4 regions of the Desulfoluna sp. HI9BLuna genome follow, and region 4 is predicted to be linked to each of the others. Evidence: riboswitches for the same ligand, from Rfam matches in the RefSeq annotation. Region 4 holds a riboswitch; each other region holds the start of a gene.
What was found. A riboswitch is a leader RNA that binds a small molecule or an ion and turns the genes downstream of it on or off. The one in region 4 is predicted to bind cobalamin.
Positions count from the first base shown of each region.

Region 1: another riboswitch for cobalamin. It lies ahead of thiC (phosphomethylpyrimidine synthase ThiC); the one in region 4 lies ahead of ACOYW0_RS24695 (DUF2162 family putative transporter).
Region 2: another riboswitch for cobalamin. It lies ahead of ACOYW0_RS18275 (hypothetical protein); the one in region 4 lies ahead of ACOYW0_RS24695 (DUF2162 family putative transporter).
Region 3: another riboswitch for cobalamin. It lies ahead of ACOYW0_RS19960 (helix-turn-helix domain-containing protein); the one in region 4 lies ahead of ACOYW0_RS24695 (DUF2162 family putative transporter).

Region 1 is NZ_CP186555.1:4,229,285-4,234,845, forward strand. Features, by position in the region: gene ACOYW0_RS17130 (DUF1254 domain-containing protein) at 1-1,181, shown strand, start outside; gene sstT (serine/threonine transporter SstT) at 1,298-2,551, opposite strand; cobalamin riboswitch at 3,079-3,304, shown strand; gene thiC (phosphomethylpyrimidine synthase ThiC) at 3,598-4,920, shown strand; gene cobT (nicotinate-nucleotide--dimethylbenzimidazole phosphoribosyltransferase) at 5,182-5,561, shown strand, end outside.
Region 2 is NZ_CP186555.1:4,477,722-4,483,282, reverse strand. Features, by position in the region: gene ACOYW0_RS18285 (FecCD family ABC transporter permease) at 1-506, opposite strand, end outside; gene ACOYW0_RS18280 (sirohydrochlorin cobaltochelatase) at 767-1,741, opposite strand; gene ACOYW0_RS18275 (hypothetical protein) at 1,798-2,049, opposite strand; cobalamin riboswitch at 2,244-2,492, opposite strand; cobalamin riboswitch at 2,729-2,936, opposite strand; gene ACOYW0_RS18270 (carbon starvation CstA family protein) at 3,071-4,501, opposite strand; gene ACOYW0_RS18265 (LytS/YhcK type 5TM receptor domain-containing protein) at 4,705-5,561, opposite strand, start outside.
Region 3 is NZ_CP186555.1:4,896,554-4,902,114, reverse strand. Features, by position in the region: gene ACOYW0_RS19965 (pilus assembly protein TadG-related protein) at 84-1,541, shown strand; gene ACOYW0_RS19960 (helix-turn-helix domain-containing protein) at 1,705-2,547, opposite strand; cobalamin riboswitch at 2,695-2,891, opposite strand; gene ACOYW0_RS19955 (DUF1007 family protein) at 3,345-3,944, shown strand; gene ACOYW0_RS19950 (HoxN/HupN/NixA family nickel/cobalt transporter) at 3,950-4,798, shown strand; gene ACOYW0_RS19945 (4Fe-4S binding protein) at 4,820-5,500, shown strand.
Region 4 is NZ_CP186555.1:6,079,693-6,085,253, reverse strand. Features, by position in the region: gene ACOYW0_RS24710 (ABC transporter ATP-binding protein) at 1-191, opposite strand, end outside; gene ACOYW0_RS24705 (FecCD family ABC transporter permease) at 188-1,207, opposite strand; gene ACOYW0_RS24700 (ABC transporter substrate-binding protein) at 1,204-2,118, opposite strand; cobalamin riboswitch at 2,254-2,462, shown strand; gene ACOYW0_RS24695 (DUF2162 family putative transporter) at 2,669-3,400, shown strand; gene ACOYW0_RS24690 (MotA/TolQ/ExbB proton channel family protein) at 3,422-4,066, shown strand; gene ACOYW0_RS24685 (DUF2149 domain-containing protein) at 4,063-4,434, shown strand; gene ACOYW0_RS24680 (helical backbone metal receptor) at 4,570-5,561, shown strand, end outside.

The DNA of each region.
Region 1 (5,561 bases), 1.9 Mb from region 4:
AAGCGCTCTGGCTGACCCCGAACACCGTGTCGGTATATATGGCGGCCTGGATGGAGCTTGGCGAGGAGCCCATGGTCATTGAGACTCCGCCCAATGTGCTGGGGTTCATCAACGATGCCTGGTTTCACTATGTCGTGGATTTCGGCAACGCGGGCCCGGATAAGGGTGAGGGTGGGAAATTGCTCATCGTACCGCCCGGTTACAGGAAGGACGTGCCGAACGGGTACCATGTGGTAAGGTCAGACACATACGGGCATTGGGTGATCTGGCGGGGATTTCAGGTGGATGGCTCGCCCAAACCGGCTGTGGATGCAACCAGAAAGGCGTTTCGGATCTACCCCCTGTCAAAAAAGGGCAACCCTCCGGAGATGGCATTCGTGAATGTATCCGGTACCTACCACAACACCATCCACAGCATGGATTTTCATTTCTGGGAGGAGATCGACGCGCAGATCCAGGCCGAACCCGTGCAAGGGCTTGACCCTGAAATCCGTGGGCTCCTTGCCTCCATCGGCATTGAAAAGGGTAAAGAGTTCGCACCGGACGAGCGCATGAAGAACATTCTCACCGATGCCGCCAAGGTCGGTTCGGTGACGGCACGGGCCCTGACGGCCGTGCCCCGGGATCAACGCCATTACCTTTATCCGGGAGAGCGTGTCTGGACAAACCCCTTTATCAAGGGGCGCTACGATTTTCTTTTGGATGGTGCCCGGTTGCTGGATTCCCGGGTGTACATGCATTTTTATGCCACGGGGATCACCCCTGCCATGGCAAAAAAGAACGTGGGCAAGGGCTCGCAGTACGCCATTGCCTATCTCGACAAGGATGGCAACGCCCTTGACGGAAGCAAGACCTACAAGATCAACCTTCCCAAAGACGTACCGGCCAAGAATTTCTGGTCCTTTACCCTCTATGACAACCAGACCCGCGCCATGCTGCAGACCGACCAGCGTTTTCCCGGCATCGACAATCTTCGGAAAGGCCTGAAGCCGCGCAAGGACGGATCATACGATATCTACTTCAGCCCGAAGCCACCCAAAGGCCAGGAGAATAATTGGATCCAGACCGTGCCGGGCAAGGGGTGGAACACGATTTTGCGTCTCTACGGCCCCCTGGAGTCGTTTTACGACAAAACCTGGAAGCCCGGAGATCCTGAACTGGTTGAGTCGTCGAGCCTGTAACGGTCCCCTGGTGCCCCGCTGAGTCGGGTCCGATCAAAAATGAGTCGTCAATAAAAAGGGCCCCATGGGAACGATTCCCATGGGGCCCTTTGTGTTGTCTCTTTAAGCGCGGAAGCTTATGCGGCTGCAACCGTTTCGGTTTCGGTTTCAGTTGCGGCGGTGCTTCGGGCGTTAAGATCCGCTGCAGCAGTAAACAGCACGTCGGTGGAGCTGTTCAGCGCGGTTTCGGCGGAGTCTTGGATGACGCCGATGATGAAACCGGCGGCCACGACCTGCATGGAGATCTCATTGGGAACACCGAAGAGGCTGCAGGCAAGGGGGATCAGGAGGAGCGAGCCACCGGCCACACCGGAGGCCCCGCAGGCGGAGACGGAGGCGATGATGCTCAGCAGAAGCGCCGTTGCCATGTCGACCTGAATGTTCAGGGTGTGGACGGCAGCCAGGGTCATCACGGTGATGGTGATGGCGGCGCCGGCCATGTTGACGGTGGCACCCAGCGGAATGGAGACGGAGTAGGTGTCTTCGTTGAGGTCGAGGCGCTTGCACAGGTCCATGTTCACGGGGATGTTGGCCGCGGAGCTGCGGGTGAAGAAGGCGGTGACGCCGCTCTCACGCAGGCAGGTGAACACGAGAGGGTAGGGGTTGCGCCGGGTCATGAAGAAGACGATGGCCGGGTTGACGATGAGTGCGATGATGAGCATGGCACCCAAAAGAACCTGAAGCAGGTGGGTGTAGCCGGAAAGGGCTTCAAAGCCGGTGGTGGCGATGGTCTGTGAGACCAGGCCAAAGATGCCCAGGGGGGCAAACCGGATAACCAGCTTGACGATGCTGGAGACGCCGTTGGAGACGTCGTGCAGGAAAGTCTTGGTTGCTTCACCCGTATGCTGGAAGGCGATGCCCAGGGCAATGGCCCAGGCAAGGATGCCGATGAAGTTCCCCGTAGCCAGGGCGTTGATGGGGTTGTCCACGATTTTGAAGAGAAGGGTGTTGAGAACCTCCCCGATACCGTTGGGCGGTGTGGCTGCTGTGTCTGTGGCCACCAGGGTCATGTTGGTGGGGAAGAGAAAACTCAAGGTGACGGCTACGAGTGCCGCCATAAAGGTTCCCACCAGGTAGAGGCCGATGATGGAGCGCATGTTGGTGTGGGTGCCGCGCTTCTGGTTGGCAATGGAAGAGGCGACGATGACAAAAACGAGGATGGGTGCAACGGCTTTAAGCGCTTTGACGAACAAGCTGCCGAACAGGCCTGCGGAGTTTGCCGTATCCGGTGATACCTGAGCAAGGATGACACCTGCAATGATCCCGATCACAATCTGCAGTACCAGGCTTCCCGAAGCGATTTTTTTAAAAATCCCTGTCACTTGATTCATGAATTTCCCCCAAAGTTGGTTAAATATTCCTTAATTCCACTATCACCATTTCATAGGGGAAATATCGCTTATATGTCAATATTTTATTTCCATATAGGCTTATTCGTAACGAGGGCGTTATGTTTTTACGCATTCATGAATCTGAGGCCGAAATGTAGGTAGGAGGAGCTTCAACATTGTAAAATAAAGGCCAAATGGAGTTGTGAAGGAACATGGGGCGGCGAGATTGGAATCCCTTTTGGGGGAGTCGTAAAATTTGGGATGCCTATTGGTATGCCCTGAAACAGCCGGTACATTTAAGGTGCTCGAATAAAGTGAAAGAATGCGTAAAAACAGTCTTGCCAACTATCTGAAATCTTAGATAATGTTTCTTAAACGTTCTCTTTGGACGAATGCTTTTTTAAGGCCCTGATGGGCAAAGCGCATCCTCACGCCGCCTTCAAGGTGCTTTTCGCTACCCTTGTCGTCGGAGTTTTTTCCCCTTGACGCCCTTTGCCGGTTTCGTGTAGAGGATGGACAGTACCCGGTAACAGGGTACACATTCAATTTGTCATACGGTGTCATGCAAACGGAACTACGGTGAAAATCCGTGACGGTCCCGCCGCTGTAACCGGGTGGCCCGGCGCAGGTTGGTTTCTCCTCATCATGTGAAGAGATGCCAGCGGTCACTGCCTCTCCTGAAGGGGGGCGGGAAGGCGCGTCGGGAGCTCTTACCCCGGAAGTCAGAAGACGTGCATGAGACTCACGTGACCGAGTTCGATGGCAAAGGGCTCTGAGGTATATCTATGTACCTCAGAGCCCTTTTTTTATTGCCTGAAATCGGTGCGTTTCACCGGCACGGGTTGGTGCTGGTGGGAATGATCATGAAATTCCGGCGCTGTCTGTTTGTACTCCTTGCTTTCTTTCGACAGACGGATTTCATGGCGGCATCGGGTGATCTCCCGGGTGGAGCCGGGGCGCCGTCGGAGTCGGTGGCCGAACGAATCATGGTGGCGGTACTTTATATTTATGAGCCCGCCGATATGCTTGTAAGGAGAAGAGATACAATGGCTGTAGACAAGACCCAGATTGAATTGGCCCGGGAGGGCGTGGTTTCCCCCCAGATGCAGCAGGTTGCCGAAAAAGAGGGGCATGCCCCCGAGGTCATCCGTGACCTGGTGGCCAAAGGGGAGATCGTTATCCCCAACAACCCCAAGCACAAAGGCCCTGCCGTGGGCATCGGTACCGGCCTCCGTACCAAGGTAAACGCCTCCATCGGGACCAGCTCCGATATCTGCGACATCAAGAGCGAGATCGAAAAAGCCCTGGCCGCAGAGGAAGAGGGCGCCGATACCCTCATGGAACTCTCCGCCGGGGGGGACCTGGACCTTGTCCGCCGCGAGGTGCTGGCAGCCACCAACCTTCCCCTGGGCAACGTGCCCCTTTATCAGGCCTTCAAGGAGACCGGGCGCAAGTATCAGGATCCCTCCAAGCTCGACCCCGAATACCTTTTCGATCTCATTGAGCAGCAGCTCGACGACGGCCTCTCCTTCATGGCCATCCACTGCGGCATCAACCAGTACACCATTGAGCGCCTCCGCGCCCAGGGATTCCGGTATGGCGGTCTTGCCTCCAAGGGCGGCACCTTCATGGTGGCCTGGATGGACGCCACCAAGCGTGAAAACCCCCTTTACGAGCAGTTCGACCGCGTCTGTGCCCTCATGAAAAAATACGACGCCGTGCTTTCCCTTGGCAACGGAATCCGTGCAGGTGCCATCCACGACAGCCACGACCGCGCCCAGATGGCCGAGATGATCATCAACTGCGAGCTGGCCGAGCTAGGTCGCGAGATGGGCTGCCAGATGATGGTGGAAGGCCCCGGCCATGTGCCCCTGGATGAGATCGAGGGCAACATCATGCTTGAAAAGCGTATGAGCGGCAACGCCCCCTACTACGTCCTCGGCCCCATCCCCTGCGACACCGGCGCCGGGTACGATCACATCACTGCGGCCATTGGCGCGGCCAGCTCCGCCCGTTTCGGCGCAGACCTTATCTGCTACATCACCCCCGCCGAGCACCTGGCCCTGCCCACGGTTCAGGATGTGCGTGAGGGCGTGCGCGCCACCCGCCTTGCCACCCGCATCGGAGATATCGCCAAGTACCCCAACCGCCGCGAAACCGAGAAGCTGGCTGCCATGGCCCGTCGCGAGATGCGCTGGGACGATCTGGAAAAACACCTCCTTTTCCCGGAGGTGGCCAAGTCCATCCGTGCAGAGCGCACCCCCGAGCAGGAAGACACCTGCACCATGTGCGGTGACTTCTGCGCCATGAAAAAAGGGATGGAGGTTTTCCAGCCCGACATCAAAGGCGACAAGATCTACAAGGGGTAACCCAGGTTCGCGAATGCTCCAACCCTCGTACCTCGGGTTGTCGCATTCGCTGACGGGCTGTGCCCGTGATCAACGGTACGGGTTATTGACGTGTAGCCATTCAGCTTACAATGCCTCCGGTGGTCCTGCCGGAGGCAAGTTGAATCGTTACAAAGACGATTTGTTACGAACGACCATTTTGGTCCCCATGGTGCCATGTCTCCAACCACTGGCATCATGGGGGCGCATGTTTTGACTGGATTGATTGAGGAGGGGTTCTGAATGACATTGCTCGAAAAGACCATCGGTTCCATTGTGGGGATCGATCGCGGGATTGAGACGCTTGCCCTTGCCCGCCTGGCCGACCAGGCGCGGCCCCAGGGGAGTCTTGGGGTGCTGGAACCCCTGTCCGCCCGCCTTGCAGCCATTGCCGGTAAAATCGATGTGAAGCTCGAAAAGAAGGTGGTGGTGACCTGTGCCGGAGACCACGGCGTGGTGGAGGAGGGTGTGAGCCTGTTTCCCCAGGAGGTCACCGAGCAGATGGTCCACAACTTCGTGATCAAGGGCGCCTCCATCAACGTGCTGGCCAAGCACGCCGGGGCCGAGTCCCTGGCGGCCGACATCGGCGTCAAGGCCGATTTTGATCCGTCTCTTCCCATCAT
Region 2 (5,561 bases), 1.6 Mb from region 4:
CCACACCGAAGCAGCCGCCCCGACGGTGAGGCCATGGCGATGACGATAAACAGGGTGAGGATGGCGCCGCCAAAGGCAAAGAGGGGAACGGACAAGAGAGTCTTGCCCATGCCGAAGAGAAGGGCCACGGCCGCGCCAAAGGCGGCACCGGAGGAGACGCCCAGGGTATAAGGGTCGGCCAGGGGATTCAGGAGAATATTCTGATAGACGGCCCCGGCCACGGCCAGCCCGGCCCCTGCGGCTGCCGCCGTCAGGATGCGGGGAAGCCTCACCTCCCAGACCATGACCCGGGCTGTTTCAGCCGCTGCCGTGGCCCCGTCCGTGCCGGTGATCCCGTTCCAGAGGGCCCCAAGGACGTCCTTAAAAGAAAACGCCACAAACCCCATGCGGGCCGAAAGCAGCACCGCGCAGAAAAGGAGCGCGCACAAGCACACCAACCCTGCCGAGCCTTTCATCAGGGCAAGGGAGGGTTTTGTTTTCCTCATGGACTCCGTGGCGATGGTCATGGGGGGCCTTCCATCAACGTTCGGGTTTAAAAGCGAAAACCTCCGGCGGCAAGGTGTGCCACCTTGAAAGCTGGTTGCGGATGCGTTTTGTCCCTCGTTCCTCGGGTCAAATCACATCCGCCTTTAAAGCAAAACTCACCCAAAAAGGGTTTTTGAAACCTGTTTGTTAAACTTTCATGTCGCACCGTAGCCCTTGGGCGAAGGCGGATTAAAAGTTTAGCCTCCGGCAGGGCCGCCGGAGGCCACCAAACCATAGAAAACTACTTGCCGGTGTGAACCGTTACCGCGTCCACGGCATGCTTTGCGTAGAGCTTGGCCCACTCGGGGTTCTCGCCCAGGCCTTTGAGCTCGCAAGTCACCTTGATGCCCATCTTCTCCATGATGGTCTTCCAGGCGTCGTCTTCTTCTCCGGCCATGTCATTTCTGGCATGGTCACCGGCAACCACCATAAAGGGCTTCATGAAGACCTTCTTGGCCTTGATGTGCTTCAGGGCGGTGGTGACGTCATCGAGGCCGGGGTAGCCCTCCACGGTCCCCACCAGGGTGGTGACCTCAGGGTACATGGCATTCATGGTCTTCTGGAATTCAATGTACGCGCTGGTGGGAAACACCTCGTTTCCGTGGCCCATGTAGACCAGCACAGCGCCCATCTTTTTGGCCTTTTTCACATCCGCGGCCATGGTCTTGGCGGCGGTTTCAATGTCATTTCGGTACTCGGGGTGCAACCCGGCTTTGCCAAGGGCGGGACGGCCCAGGGTCAGATAGGAGAAGGGCTTCCACTTGGCGCGGAGGGTATCGATGCCTGCAATGGCGTCCACATAGGCCTTGAGATCAAGGTACTCTTCCCCGGCGTAGACGTGGGTGGTCTGTACCACCACGCGCTTTTTGCCCTCTTCCTGCAGGGCGCCGAAGGTTGCCAGGGGGCCTTTGACGTCATACAGCCACGCAGGAACGCCGGGGTTGGCTTTTTTCCAGGCGGCGTCATTGGCGCGGTCGTGCCAGATGCCCCGGATGATGTTGGAGGTAAAGGCGTGCTTGATCTCTGCCTTGGGGAACTCTTTTCTCATCTCTTTGTCGATGGTGAGAATGGCCTGAAGGGCTTCGGGGTAGCTGGTGCCGAAGCTTGCAATAACCACGGCGTCCACCGCCTCTTTTTTGGTGGCTGCCGTGGCGGGATTTACACCCAGAAAGGACAGCAGTGATACAATCAAAAGCAGAAGGGTCGTCTTTTTCATCGTTTTTAAATCTCCGTACGTAACAGGTGTATTTATTAAATATGATACCCAGGCATTCAACCGATGGACCAGATGGGAACGCTGCCTCCTTTTAAAGCAATACGCCCCTTTTCATACCCGGCCATACGGCACTGAATCGAGGTAAACCCCTTGGATATCATGCGCCACCATGCCCAATGGATGTCTCCTTCTCCGTCCAGGGGAGAGACCACGGCCACCTTGTCCACGTCAAAGGACAGATGGCCGCCCTTAAGCAGGTCATCCGGGGCAACGCCTTCGGGTAGCTGCCCCTGCACACAAAGAATCATGCCTTTTTTCATCATCGGCTCCTTTATAAACTGATCATTTACAAAGGACCGGAGCCCGGCTGACTCCTTGCACAGCCCCTCCGGTCCGACCATCTCCGAAAAAGGGCTGTTCCCTGTTTGCTTCGCCCTTTTCATCACGCGGTTCCCCTGTTCTCCGCAGGGGTGTTTTGTGATGCGGCATGCCGCACCCAAAACATCACGTCTTATGCCGGGCAGGTCTTCTGACTCCCGGGCGTTCCGAACGGCGCACCTTCCCGCCCTGGTTGCCGCCGGCCTGAAAAGGAGAGCCAGCAGCGGGCAGTGGCTTATGGATGAGAGAGATTCCCCTCACCCGTGCCGTACGGTTCCCGGTTACAGCGGCGGGACCGTTCCCGATTTTCACGGGATTCCCTTCCTGCGTGTATGCAAGACCCCTTGCGGGGACCCGGTCACGTACTCACCCGAAAATCGACCGCCGTGACGGGGACAAATTTTCGGGTCTTCCAAACAAAAAAATCCCCATGCCTGCAATCGTATGCAAGCATGGGGATTCCGTATTCAATCCTCAAAGTCGGGCGCACCCTTTACCACGGCAGTGCGCCACTTCTATATGATTCAATCCCCGTGTTCCGGCGGCTTTTCCTGTTTCAGGCCGCCCCTCTCACCACGGTGAAGATATGACGATAACATCAGACAACGGGACATCATATAGCGCATGGCAGGTCTTCTGACTTCCGGATCATCCGAGCCTTCGCGCCTTCCCCTCATTGTTCGACCCGATCACTTCGGACGCATCAAGAAAGTGGCGTTGTTGCGAAGGACGTCCCCGGTTACAGCGGCGGGCCCGTCTCCGATTCTCACGGAGTTCCCTATTAAGCATTAGCTGCACCAAGCATAGGATGTGATCCTAAGCCACACTTTTCCGGTTGTCAAGCCAATCTAAGGCCCATGCCCCATTCCCTGCCCGACGGCCATCCCTTTAAAAATCCGAACGATGGCACCGGACAGGGAACATGGCGGAAAATTCCTTCACGGGCAGTGCTTATTCAGCAAGTCCGTCGGCACGTTTCGCTGCCCGCACACCGGAAAACTTGAAGACGAAGAGGCAGAGCAGTACCACGGCGGTACCCACACCGATGACGGTGGAGGTTCCGATGGAGAGCCCGAAGCCGATTTTGGCCTGAAGGATGAAGGTGACCACCACAGAGGTCATAAAGGTCGCCGGCAGGCAGGCGATCCAGTAATTCTTCATCTCCTTGGCAAGGAAGACTGCGGCGGACCAGAGTACCAGAGTGGCCAGGGCCTGGTTGGAGAACCCGAAGTAGCGCCAGATGATCCCGAAGTTCTGGGTAGAGATGACAAAGCCCAGGGCAAACAGGGGCACGGCGATCATGAGCCGCTTGGCGGTCTGGGACTGGCTCACCTTAAAGGACTCGGCCAGGATCAGGCGGGTGCTTCGGAAAGCGGTGTCCCCGCTGGTGATGGGCAGAACGATAACCCCAATGACCGCCAGAAAGCCGCCCACGGGACCCAGAAGAACGTTGGAGACTTCAGAGACAACGGCTGAAGGAGTCCCTGCGGCAATCACGGCGTTCAGGGCTTCCGGAGACTTGTAGAAAGAGAGCCCCACGGTGGCCCAGATCAGGGCGATGATCCCTTCCAGGATCATGGCGCCGTAGAAGACAGCGCGGCCGTCCTTTTCGTTTTTGACGCACCGGGCCATCAAGGGAGACTGGGTGGAGTGGAACCCGCTGATGGCACCGCAGGAAAGGGTAATAAACAGCAGGGGCCAGATGGGCTTGTTCGCAGGATGGGCGCTGGTGGTCACATCCAGGTTGGGCAGGATCTCATAGCCACCGAACATCAGGGCCACCACGGTGGCGACAGTGGTGATGAGCAGCAGGGCGCCCAGCAGGGGATAGATCTTTCCGATGACCTTGTCGATGGGAAGAATGGTGGCAAGGAAATAGTAGCCAAAGATGGCAAAGATAAAAATCTGGGTGTTCACGCCGGTGAGCCCGGTGAGGAGCTTGGCCGGGGCCAGAACGAAAATCACGCCCACCAGCATGAGGAGCACAACGGAAAAGACCCGCATGGCCTGTCGGGCGGGCATACCGAGGAAGTCACCCACCACCTCGGGGATGCTGCCCCCGCGGTTCCGCATGGAGAGCATGCCGGAGAAGTAGTCGTGAACCGCCCCGGCAAAGATACACCCGATGACGATCCAGACCAGGGCCACCGGGCCGTAGAGGGCCCCCAGGATGGGGCCGAAAATGGGGCCGATCCCGGCAATGTCCAGGACCTGAATAAACAACACCTTCCACTTGGGAAGGGGCATGTAGTCCACCCCGTCCTCAAGCTCGTAGGCGGGGGTCCTTCGGGAACTGTCCGGCCCGAAGGTTTTTTCAACAAAGGTACCGTAGGTAAAGTACCCGAGAATCAGTGCAGCGACGCACGCAAAAAAAGTAAGCATAATCTAAATGACCTCCATGACAAAACGCATTGATCGCCCGTGGGGCGGTTCCTCTTTCACACCTGCTGTTGTAGCGGATTAAAAAGGGGATACGCCACGCTCGAAACGGCCCATGTCGTTTTTCGAGGATGGAATGCATCAGGAGGGTGCCGAAACAACATGGCCGCCCAAAGGGGCGGCCAGAGAGCTTTCAAAAAGGGAGGTCAGGGACGGGCTGGAGGGTGGTTCCGGGGGATGGAAAAGGAGACCTCCGTGCCCTGGCCCTGGGTGCTCTCGATGACCATGCGGCAGGAGGGGCCGTAGATCCGCCGGAGCCTGTGGATGGTGTTCCGCACCCCGATGCCCTCACCGGCCGCGGCCAGCTCCTCGGGATTATACAGACGGCCCACTGTCTCCTCGGACATTCCCACGCCGTCGTCGGTCACCCGCACCGTGAGAAGCGTTGCATCACAGTCAATGGAAACAGCCACCGTGCCCCCCTTTTCCTTGGGGGTGATCCCGTGCTTGACGGCATTTTCCACCACGGGCTGGATCACCAGGGCGGGGATGGGCCAGTTGTCGCACCCCTCCCCCACATCAAGCCGATAGGAGACGCGGTCGCCGAAGCGGGCCTGCTCAATGGCCAGGTACGCCTCCACCTGCTCCAACTCCTCCTGGACGGTGATGTAGCCCTTGCTCTGGTCGAGGTTCCGGCGCATGTAGCTGGACAGGTCCAGGATCAGCTCCCTGGCCCGATCGGGTCGGGTACGGCAGAAGCTGGCGATGGTGTTAAGGGAGTTGAAGAGAAAATGGGGGTTGATCTGGGCCTGGAGCCGCCTGATCTCCGCATAGGCCAGCATCCGGGCCTGGATCTGGATGTCTTCCAGCTCCAACTGGGTAGAGAACAGCACGGCAAGCCCCCGGGCGGTCTGGAAATGGACCTTGTCCAGGGGTTTTTCCCGGGTACCGTAAAACTTCAGGGTCCCCACGATGCTCTCCCCCTTTTTCAAGGGGACGATGATGCCGTGATGAAAGGGGCATCCATGGTGGGGGCAGGCGATCTCCCGTTTCGTGTGCCGGA
Region 3 (5,561 bases), 1.2 Mb from region 4:
CAGCTCTGATGCCTTGAACATGGGTGCACTCGACTCGTGAAATATCCGGGCAAGGCCGACGTTTGTTTGAAAGAACCGTACATATGGCAAAAAAAGCAATCAAGACAAGCCCCCCCAAAAAACACGAGCAAGGCTCCATCGTCCTTGTGGTGGCCTTTTTCATGACGGCCCTGTTGATGATGCTCGCCCTGGTCATCGAATCCGGCTATCTCTTCAGCGAAAAACGAACCCTCCAGAACTGCGTGGACGCCGCCGCCATGGCTGGGGCCCTTCACCTCTGTGACGGAGACCCCGAAGCCCGTGCCCGCAAGGTCCTTTTCCAGAATCTGTTTCCGGGAAAAGAAGCCGTGGAGGATCCTGCCTTTGATGAGGACTTGCCGCAAAACCATGAGGTGGAGATCACACGGGGATACTACGATGAGAACGACGCCTACGATGATTTTCTCGTCTACAAAGAATTTGCAGCCGAAGGAGACCCCGATTTTCCCGCCGACGAGTACGTCAACGCCGTCAAAGTGTCCCTGACTGTCAGAGAATCCCTTCTTATGGGAGAGTTGGAAAAGAAAAAAAATGTCGACGTCCACGTGGCTTCCGTGGCGTTTCGGCGGCGTTTCGGTATCCTGGCCCATGGAGAAGCCCACATGTCAGAAATTCGATCCACCCACACGTGGCGCCGGGACCAGCTGGTCTTAACAAACATGGGCGGCGTCCATGCCAACGGCGACATCAAATTCATCGAACCCGTGGAGGTAACAGGAAACACCTTGGTCACTGCAGGCAGACGAATCGTCAATTGCCGGACCGGGCTCCAAAATGCCCCGCCGGTCCATGATGTCCGCCCCATTGACTGGGAGTACCTGAGAGCCAACGCCACGGTATATACCGTGGATCAATGGCCGGAGACTAATGAGCACAAACTTTCATGCGAAAACGAAATCCCTGTCGACTTCGGAAACACACTGTATCGAAGAGGAAAAGATGACCCAGGCTTTACACCACAATATGTATTCGGCCTTCACCCCGGAGATCACCATGGACGAATATACTATTTCAGCAACGCAAACGCCGCTGACAATGCGACCTTATTTTTTAATAGAATTTGCAGTGAGCTATACTACAGTGCATACAATTTCACCATTGCATCTGAAATAAACATCGATTTTCACAGCGGTGAATTGTCGGAAATTTACTTGGGTGGGAAAAAACATAACACTGTCTATATCTTTTGCAAAAAAGATATGGGCAGATTTGCCCCGGAAGCCGACACAGGCCAACTTCCCCCCAACACCTTGAAAGGGGTCATTTTCCGAACCGAAAAAAACTTTTATGCAAGGATAGTGGGCCACGACAACCCATTTGACCCGAACCCTCAACTTTCAAATTACATCAATATCCTTGCCGAGGGGTCCATTTACTTCACATCAACTTTCCTGCCACAGTCAGCAAAAACATACATACTAAACGGCACCTTCGGCCCCCCCTGCAGTGCGGCCCTTCTCATGCACGGCCGCCTTGAGCTATCCAACGATAAGATCCATTAATCCCAGCCAATGGTAAAACCCACGGCCCGTAGGGTGCATTTATGCACCATGGTCAAGACATAGCAGCCTTCCATATGCCATCGACATAAGCACACCTGGAGCCTCCGGGCCAACCGAGACCTCTTACTTGCCCTTATCATTCAAGTCAGTCCCTTCCCGGCATTCACCCCGACACCACCTTGGCATGGGATTCCCCCCGTTTCCTGGCAGGAAACTGCCCGGTGCATATCTTCTTGAACTCCGACGGGGTATAGCCTTCGAGCTTGCGGAACACCCTGCAAAAATAGGATTGATCGTTGAAGCCCACCTGGTAGCAGGCCTCCGACACGTTGAGGTTGTCCGCCATGAACAGTTTTTTCGCCACATGGATTCGCCGCATGTTGAGGTACTCTTTAAAGGACATGCCTGTCTTGTCCTTAAAAATCCGCGAAAAATGAAACTTGCTCATGCCGTTGGCCTTGGCGGCCTCCTCCAGGGTGATGGGATTCATAAAGTTTCGGTCGATGAAATCGATGGATTTTTGGACCTCCAGGGCGGCGCACCCCGGCATGGACGGACCGGGGCCTTCGGCGGCTTTTCCCTGGTAAAGGCTCTGGTAGGCGGTCCAGACCCTGTCCAGGGACATCTTGTAAAAATAGGTTTTCAATGCCGGAAACGTCTCCAGCATCTGATGAAAGGCTTCGCGCCTGGCCATGAGCACAACCCCGGGAATGGCACCCACGGCGCTGGCAATGGACATCCCCTTGGGTTCAAAGGACATCAGCCCGAAAAAACCCCCACGCCGAAGGGACCCAAAGGAGAGATCCCCTCCGGTAAAACGCTTGATGCGAAGCTCAATGCTCCCGGACACCACAAAGCCAACCCAGGTCGCCACTTCATCCTGCACAACCAGTTTCTCCTTCTCGGCGAACCGATAGGACTGAAACGCCGAGACCACGCGATCAAGGGCCTCAGGAGAAAGCCTGCCGAAGGGCAGGTGCCGTTTCAACAACTCTCGTTCATTCATCGTGCTACCTGCTTCAAAAAAGCCCATAAAAAAACCCCATACCGATGCATGCATCGATATGGGGAACCGTTTTCATCCTCACCACAGACTCACACTCTGCACAAGACCTTCCTCGAGGCCTTCGGAACGATCATGGATCGTTCCTTTCCGTGCCGATACATCCAGGCAGGTCTTCTGACTTCCCCCCCTTTCAACGGCCTTCCCGGTTTGACCCAGTGGCACAACGCGTTGAAAGGTTTGCAGGAGTTACAGCGGCGGGACCGTTCCCGATTTTCACGGGATTCCCTCTTAGCCCGGGTCTCGGGACATCACGAGACCGGGGAACCTGAACGTCAAACAAATTTTTAGGTTGTATCAATCTATATTTATGCAGCGTTAAGATATGACATCGGGAGCCCACCCCTGATGCATGCGGGAAACATCTCATCCGCAGGGCGTGTATCGTACCAGGCAATCTATTTCATCACCTGAGTAAATGAAGTTATAATGACCCCGCCGTTGATTTGTCAAGGAGAAAAGCAGCACACGGACCAAAGATAAATTTCGACAAACACAGGACAATATGCACGTTACCGGCAAGTATCACCCTCTGTTTTCCAACGAAGGCAGCCGTCCCCAGGGGGCGGCTCACGGCAACATCCGTTAACCACCAATGCTGGCGGCGAAAATCTCCGGCGAAAAACCCGGGATCGACGAACTCGGCCCACCGCCCTTTTTCCCTTGCGCTCCCTGTTCCACCCACTTTATATAGAACCGAAACGATTCGAAGTAACCTTTAACACGCAGGAACCGTCTTCATGCGCATTCCCTTAGTATTTGCCCTGGCCCTTATCTTTACCCTTGCCCCGTTGTCCTTTCCGGGGGCTCACCCCCATGTTTTTATCACCAGCCGGATGACCCTTTGCTTCGAGGCAAAGCAACCGGTTCGCCTGGATGTAGACTGGGCATTTGACGACGGCTTTTCAGCCATGATCCTGGAAGACTACGACACCAACGGCGACGGGACCTTCTCCCCCAAAGAGCTGAACACGCTTAAATCCGAGGCCTTTGATTACCTCTCCGAGCAACACTACTTCACCTTCATCACCCACAGCGGAACCAAAAATCACGCCGTCACCATTGCCTCTTTCAACTGCGAGGCCCAGGACGGCATCGTGGTGTATCGCTTTTCAATCCCCATTTCCCCGCAGCCTGAAAAGGGAGAGCCTTTGCGGCTCAGCCAGTACGACCCCACCAACTACTCGGCCCTCTTTCTCTCAGAAGACGCCCCCCTCTCCTTCTCCGGGGATGTGCCCCAGGGCATGGGGTTCACCTTGAGGGAGAACACCGAAGAATCATACTACTTCGGCATGCTTCACCCTATTGAAGCCGTTGTTTCCATCTCCGGTAAGGAGTAACACCCATGACCCCACGCATCCGCTCTGCAGCCCCTGCCCTCTTCACATGGGTTCTTTTAAGCCCCCTTGCCGCCCACGCCTTCGGCCCCCCGGATACTGCGCCGGGCCTTGGGGCACGCCTCATGCACAAGCTCATCCTCATCCAGTTCCAGATGAGAAACGAGATGGCCGCCACCCTGAAATCCTTTGCCGCCGCCCCCGACCTCTTTGCCCTGGCACCGCTTTTGGGACTTGCCATCCTCTACGGAGCCATCCACGCAGCCGGTCCCGGCCACGGAAAGGCCGTGGCAACCGCCTACATGCTCCACGGAAACCGCAAGGCCAAAGACGGAGTCCTCTTCGGCAACATCGTCGCCTTGAGCCACGGCCTCTCCGGGATCCTCACCGTGCTGTGCATCAAATGGTTCCTTGAAATCCGCATGACCACCGGCCTCAAAGACGCCACCCGCCTCACCAGCCAGGTGAGCTTTACCCTTGTCATCCTCCTGGGGCTCTTTCTCCTGCTCTCCGGTATCTACGAAGCAGCACGGCCCAAGCCCCATCAGGAAAGTGCCCCGAAAACCGGGGGCCTTCTGGCCGCTGTTGCCTTCGGCATGGTCCCCTGCCCAGGTGTCGTCACGGTCATGCTCCTTGCCATGGGCCTTCACCTCACCCACCTGGGCATCCTCATGGCCTTTGGTATCACCCTGGGCATGGCCGCCACCATCTCCGCCGCCGTCATCCTTGTGGTGGCAGGAAAAAACGCCGGACTGAAGACCACCTCGGCACGGCCCAGACGCCTTCCGGGAATCCTCACCGCCGTCTCCGGCACGGCGCTTACAGCCCTGGGGGCCTTGATGCTCACCGGGCTTTAACCCTGATGGGGAGCAGAGCCCATGGACTCTTATCTCTCGAAACGCCTCGCAACCTATGACAAATGGCTCAAGACACGCAGGATCTCCCATTCATCACGGGTGATTCCCGTCTCCGAATCGGTTCAGGAAAAACAGTGGGTGCTCCCCACAGAGCAGGTGACGGAGATCGTGCGCACGGCAAGAGTCGTAGCGGTTCAGGCGTGCGAATGCAGGGTCCGATACAAACGGTGTAACAACCCTCTTGAGGTCTGCCTGCTCTTCGATGAAATGGCCGAGGCATGCATTGAAAAAGGGGAAGCCCGCCGTGTTGAGTTTTCTGAAGCCAAGGAAATCCTGAAACACGCCAACCGATGCGGCCTCGTTCACCTGGCCCTGTACAGGCCGGACCATGCGCTGTATGCCCTGTGCAGCTGCTGCCCGTGTTGCTGCCATGAGCTGCAGATCATTCGCGACTCCGGGCGAAAGGAACTCATCGCCCACTCAGATTATGCCGCTGTCACGCAGATGGACGATTGCGTTCACTGCGGGGAGTGTGTGGACCGATGTGTGTTCGGAGCCCGAATTTTTGAGAACGATCAGGTGGTATTTCATCCCCACGCCTGCACAGGCTGCGGCCTCTGCGTCACCACCTGCCCGGTCGGGGCCATCTCCCTGGTCGAGTCAACACGGCCCATGTCCTTTTTATCCCCCCGGACGGACTAAACAAAAAAACACCTCCCCGGGCCCATGCCCGAAGAGGTGTTTTTTATGCACAGGGCCGTAA
Region 4 (5,561 bases):
GGGCGGGAAAGCCCGGCCAGGCATTTCAGCAGGGTGGTTTTGCCCGTGCCGTTGGGGCCTGCGATGATAAAAAAGGAGCCCCGGGGAACGGAAAGGGTGATGTCCGTCAGCACCTCATGGCTGCCGTAGCCCGTGGAGAGTTCACGGGTGGAAAGGCTGGCTGCCGTGGCCGCATTGTTGCGTGTCATCATCGGGCCCTCCTTTTAAGAAGCATGATGAACAAAGGGGCCCCGATCATGGCGGTGATCACCCCCACGGGAATCTCTCCCTCCCGGGGAATCCAACGGGCCAGCAGGTCGCAGATCACCATGAAGGCGCCTCCGCCCACGATGGTGGCAGGCACCAGCACCCGGTGGTCCGAGCCGAACACCTGCCGGAGGATGTGGGGCACCACCAGGCCCACAAACCCCATGAGGCCGCTCTGGCAGACCATGGCGCTGACCATGAACGAGGTGGCGATAAGAAGGATAAGGGTGGTCCGCCGGATGGAGACCCCCATGGCCCTTGCCATCTCGCGCCCCATGAGCATGAGGTTCATCTTGTGGGAGAGAAGAAAGATCACCACAAAGCAGGGCAGTACCAGAAGGGCCACCATGCCCACCTGGGGCATGTCTGCTGAGGAGAGGTCTCCCATGAGCCAGAACATGATGTCGTGGAGCTTGTTCTCTTCGGAAATGGAGATGAGAAACATAATCACCGCCGAGCAGAAGGCGTTGACCATGACGCCGGATAACAGCATGGCGTCCCGGCCCACCCGGCTTTCGCCCCGTGAAAGGACAAGCACCAGGAAGAGGGTGACCATGCTGCCGGCAAAGGCGGTGAGGCTGACCCCCGGCACACGGGCAAATCCGGCAAGGATCCCCATGATGGCACCGGTGGCCGCACCGCCGGAGATGCCAAGGATATAGGGCTCGGCAAGGGGGTTTCCCAGAAGGGCCTGAAAAACCAGCCCCCCTAAGGAGAGCACTGCCCCGCAGAACAGGGCCATGAGCACCCGGGGCAACCGGATGCGCTCGATGATGGCAATCTGGAGGCTGTCTGCCTGGGAATCACCCGTTATGAGCTGTGCCACAGGCGTAAGGTCGATACCCGAAGGCCCAGTGGCCAGGCCCAGGAGAACCGCAGCCCCAAGAACCATGGAGAGCAGGGCGGTGATGAGGAGGATTCGTTTCAGCAGGCGCCCCCGTACCCTGGATGTGTCGTTCACCGGGCCGCCTCCTCAAAAAGGGTGGGATGGATCAGGGCCGCCAGCATGGCAAGGCCCTCCACCACACGCGGGGTGGGGCGATCCAGGATGTCCGAATTCACGACATGGATGTTGTTGGTTTGAACGGCGGGAAGGGACGGCCAGCTTGCCCACTCCTGTCTCATGGTGTCGAAGTCGTCGTTTCTGGCCATGGAGGTGATGATGATCATCTCCGGTGCCAGGGCCAGGACCTGTTCCTTGGAAAACCGGGGGTAGGGCGTTTTGCTGGTGACGACGTTTTCTCCCCCTGCCCGGCGGATCATTTCGTTTAAAAAGGTGTTTTTGCCCACGGAGACGATGGGGGAGATCCCGATCTGGAAAAAGAGGCGGGGTTTATGGGATGCCCCGGCAATGGTCCGGTCAATGGCCTCCAGCTGCGCGCCCATGGCATCGGTGATGGTTCTGGCCTCACTCGTTGCATTAAGGAGGTTGCCTATCTCATTGATAGAACGAATAATCGTGTCGATACCGTCGGGGTTGACCGTGTACACGGGGATGCCGAAGGCCTTGATACGCTGGATCACTTTATCCGGGTTGCCGTCCTTCACCGCCAGGCAGAGGTCGGGCTTCAGGGAGACAATGGTCTCCAGCTCCGGTCGGATATAGCTGCCGACCCGGGGAAGTTTTTGTGCTGCCGCAGGGTAGTCGCTGTATCGGGTGACCCCGGCAAGGAGATCTCCCTTGCCCAGGGAAAAAACGATCTCGGTGATGCTGGGGGCAAGGGACACCACTCTTTTGGGGGCGTCCGGCAGATCAACAATACAGCCTGTGGTGTCGGTGACGCTTTTGGCCTGCACACGGGCAGCGAAGAGGCCGCACCAGGCCACGCCCAAAGCGAGAAGGAAAAGGGTGCGTAAGGCTCGATTTTTCATGATGTTATCCATGACCTCCCACGAAACCGGGTCCGCGCATATCTTTGGATATGCTTGAATCCAAAGGGTTCGAGCCTGATTGCCGGATTCTCCCCACAGGGAAAATTATCCTTGACATAGGACATTTCTATGGAATAGTAAACGAGAAATTCAGGTGCTTTTCCCTTTGCATGGCTCAAGGGGAGAAGAGAATAGGGAATCCCGTGAAATTCGGGAACGGACCCGCCGCTGTAAGTGGGGACTGTTTTGGCCACCATGCCACTGGGAGTTGTTAAACACTCGGGAAGGCGCGCCGGACGGGACGATCCACGAGTCAGAAGACCTGCCTGGATGGAGATGTCTCGATGCCCGTGGTAAAGGCTGAGATATGCCGCGATGCATGCACAGATCGTGTGTCACGCTTTTTTTGTGGGAAAATACGGATCCCCGCACCTTAAACCTACAGGTGCGGGGATTTTTTTGTTTTCACGCCCGCACCCTCCATCCCGGCTTTACGCAACCCGACGGAGACCACTCCGTTGCCGTATGATTTGGAAGGAGTACACGTACCATGGAATGGAAAAGCCTGATTGCCGGATTGGTCTTTACCATGGGAATGTACGCCGCCAAATGCGGCATCGGCCTGGCCTGCGGGTGGTCGCAAAGAAAGAGCCGCCGCCTTGCCTTCATCGCAGTGGCGGCTTTGGCCTATACCCTCCTGTTCGCCGGGTGTTACCTGCTCCTTACCCGTGTCAATCTGTTAAACAAGCTCCTTATCGTAGAACACCTGGTGAAGTGGGCCATGGCCGTTCACGCGGCCATGGCCTCGCTTCTCCTCGTGTGGGGCTCCGCCTTGCTGAAAAAACCTGCCGAGGGATCAGGGCCCGTGCGGGGATGGCTGCTCTTTGCCCTGCCGTGCCCGGTGTGCATGGGGGTTATTCTGCTGACCATCGCCTTTGTTATCGGGCTTTTCCCGGAGAATGCTTTTGGCATGACCGCCATGGCCTGGGGGATTTTCGTCCTCGTTGCATCGGTTGGTTTTCTGACCACCCGATGCCTGGGGGCCCGGTTCGGTACCCCTCACCACGTCATGGGAACGATGATGGTCCTTGCGGCGCTCTGGTTTCTCCTGACAATTCTGGTGGTTCCCCATGTCTCCGAGTTGCCGGATGTTTTTGCCATGGCATCCGGCGCAGCCGATTCGGCCCGCGGCGAGGGGAACGCACCTATTGCTGCGGCCATTGTTGCATGTTGCCTCTTTGGGGGCGGCATCTTTCTGGATCGTTTTGTCCATACCCATTGACGTTTTTTTAAGGATTCGTACGTGCAAACGGCAGCTCTCATCAAAAGTTATATCTATGTGGTCTCATCATCCCTTCTCTACCCGGTCCTGATCCTTCTGGCCTTTCTCACCTTCTGGGCCGTGGTGTGTGCCGGGGCCCTCTTTTCCGAATGGGTACGAAGGCATCGTATGGCGGTGGAAAACGACGGCCCGGATGTGTTCTTCCGGCCCGACCATGACCTGCATACCACGCCCCGGGTCAGCCGTTATGTGGCCCGGCTCAAAGGCCTCCTGGAAAAAAACGGCGGCGCCTCGACCCTTGAGGTGGAGGGACTCCTTCAGGACACCACGCGCCGGCTTTTTTCCTCTCTTGACGTGTATCGCCTGGTGGTTCGCGTGGGCCCGGGCCTGGGCCTCATCGGCACACTGATCCCCATGGGAACGGGGCTGGCCGCCCTGGGACAGGGGGACCTGTCCATGCTCTCTTCGGAGCTGGTCATTGCCTTTACCACCACGGTGGTGGGCCTTGCCGTGGGACTCCTGGCTTATCTGTTCCTCGTCATCAAGACCCGCTGGGCCGATGAGGACCTCCTGAACATGGAGGTGGCCACCGAAGCCCTGGCCGGAACCCCGCAAGGCTCATCGGGCAACGGGACAACAGGGGCACCTGCCGGGGAGGCGGCATGAGGTACCTGAAAAAACGACGCTACGCCGTGGGGGGCGGAAATCAGGGGAGGCCCATGGCCTCGGACCCCATGGACGGGGTGGCCAACCTGTTTGACATCGGCCTGGTCTTTATTGTGGGGCTCATCGTGACCCTGTTTTCCACCTATCGTCTCCACGACCTCTTCAACGAAGAGAGCGAGATGACCATCGTCAAAAAAAACAAAAACGGGGAGATGGAGATCATTACCAAATCCAAGCGAAAAATCGAAGCGCTGAAGGTCTCCAAAACCATGGGAGAAGGGGAGGGGCATCGCATGGGCGTGGCCTATCGTCTGGAAGACGGTTCCATGGTGTACGTTCCCGATGGAAACGAGGCTGCACCGGACTAACCCGGATATTTCTCGAATCGAGTACCCCCATATTCAAGGCCTGTTTGTCAATTTTTCCAAACGTGTTGCCCCGGCAGGGCCGCTGGAGACAAGCGGAGTCATTATCGTTTACGCCACGCAATCAGGAACCCGACCATGACATGGATCCGCCGGGGGATGGCAGCGGCCGTCCTTACTCTTTTTCTCTTTGTTTTTCTACCCGTTGCCCGGGCTGTCACCATCACCGATTCCACGGGCCGTACCGTCACCTTTGACCAGCCGCCCACACGGGTGGTGTCCCTGGTGCCGTCCCTCACCGAGGCCCTTTTTGTCATGGGAGCCGAGGATCGGGTGGTGGGGGTGACCCTCCACGACACCTGGCCCGCTGAGGCCAACACCAAAACCGTGGTGGGCGGATTCTTCAGGCCCTCGGTGGACAAGGTGCTTACACTCAACCCCGACCTGGTGTTTGTCTCCGGCATCCAGAAGGAGATGATTGAGGCCCTTGAAGGCACCGTACTCGTTGTGCAGCTTGACCCGGGCTCCGTGGACGAGGCCTTCGGGCAGATGCGGCTCATGGGACGCATCATGGGCTGCGAGGCAGGAGCGGAGAAAATCATCACGGACAACCGGCAGATCCTTGCCGATATCCGGAAAAAAGTGGCGGCGATTCCGGCTGACAAACGCAAACGGGTGATGCGCCTCATGGGCCGCACCAGCATCATGACCCCCGGGGCCGACTCCTTTCAGCAGGAACTCATCAAGCTGGCCGGGGGCATCCCCCACGGGATCAAACGGGACGGCGCCGTGATTTCCATGACGGACAAAGAGTTGATCGACTTCAAACCGGACGTCATCTATGGATGCGGGGGAGACAAAGAGGCCGCAGAGCTTCTTTACGCCAACCCGGCCTTTGAATCGATTCCCGCCGTCAAAAACAAGCGCATCGACTATTATCCCTGCGAGCTCACCTGCAGGGCCTCCACCCATGTGGGCTATTTTGTCTCCTGGCTTTCGTCAAACCTCTATTCCGCAGAATTTTCCATTCGGAAAAACCAGATCCACCCCGATGCGATAATCGATCGTACGCCGGTTCCCCTGGACCTGGCGTATGTAAAGAAAGCCAGCTTAAACCACGCCACCCTCTA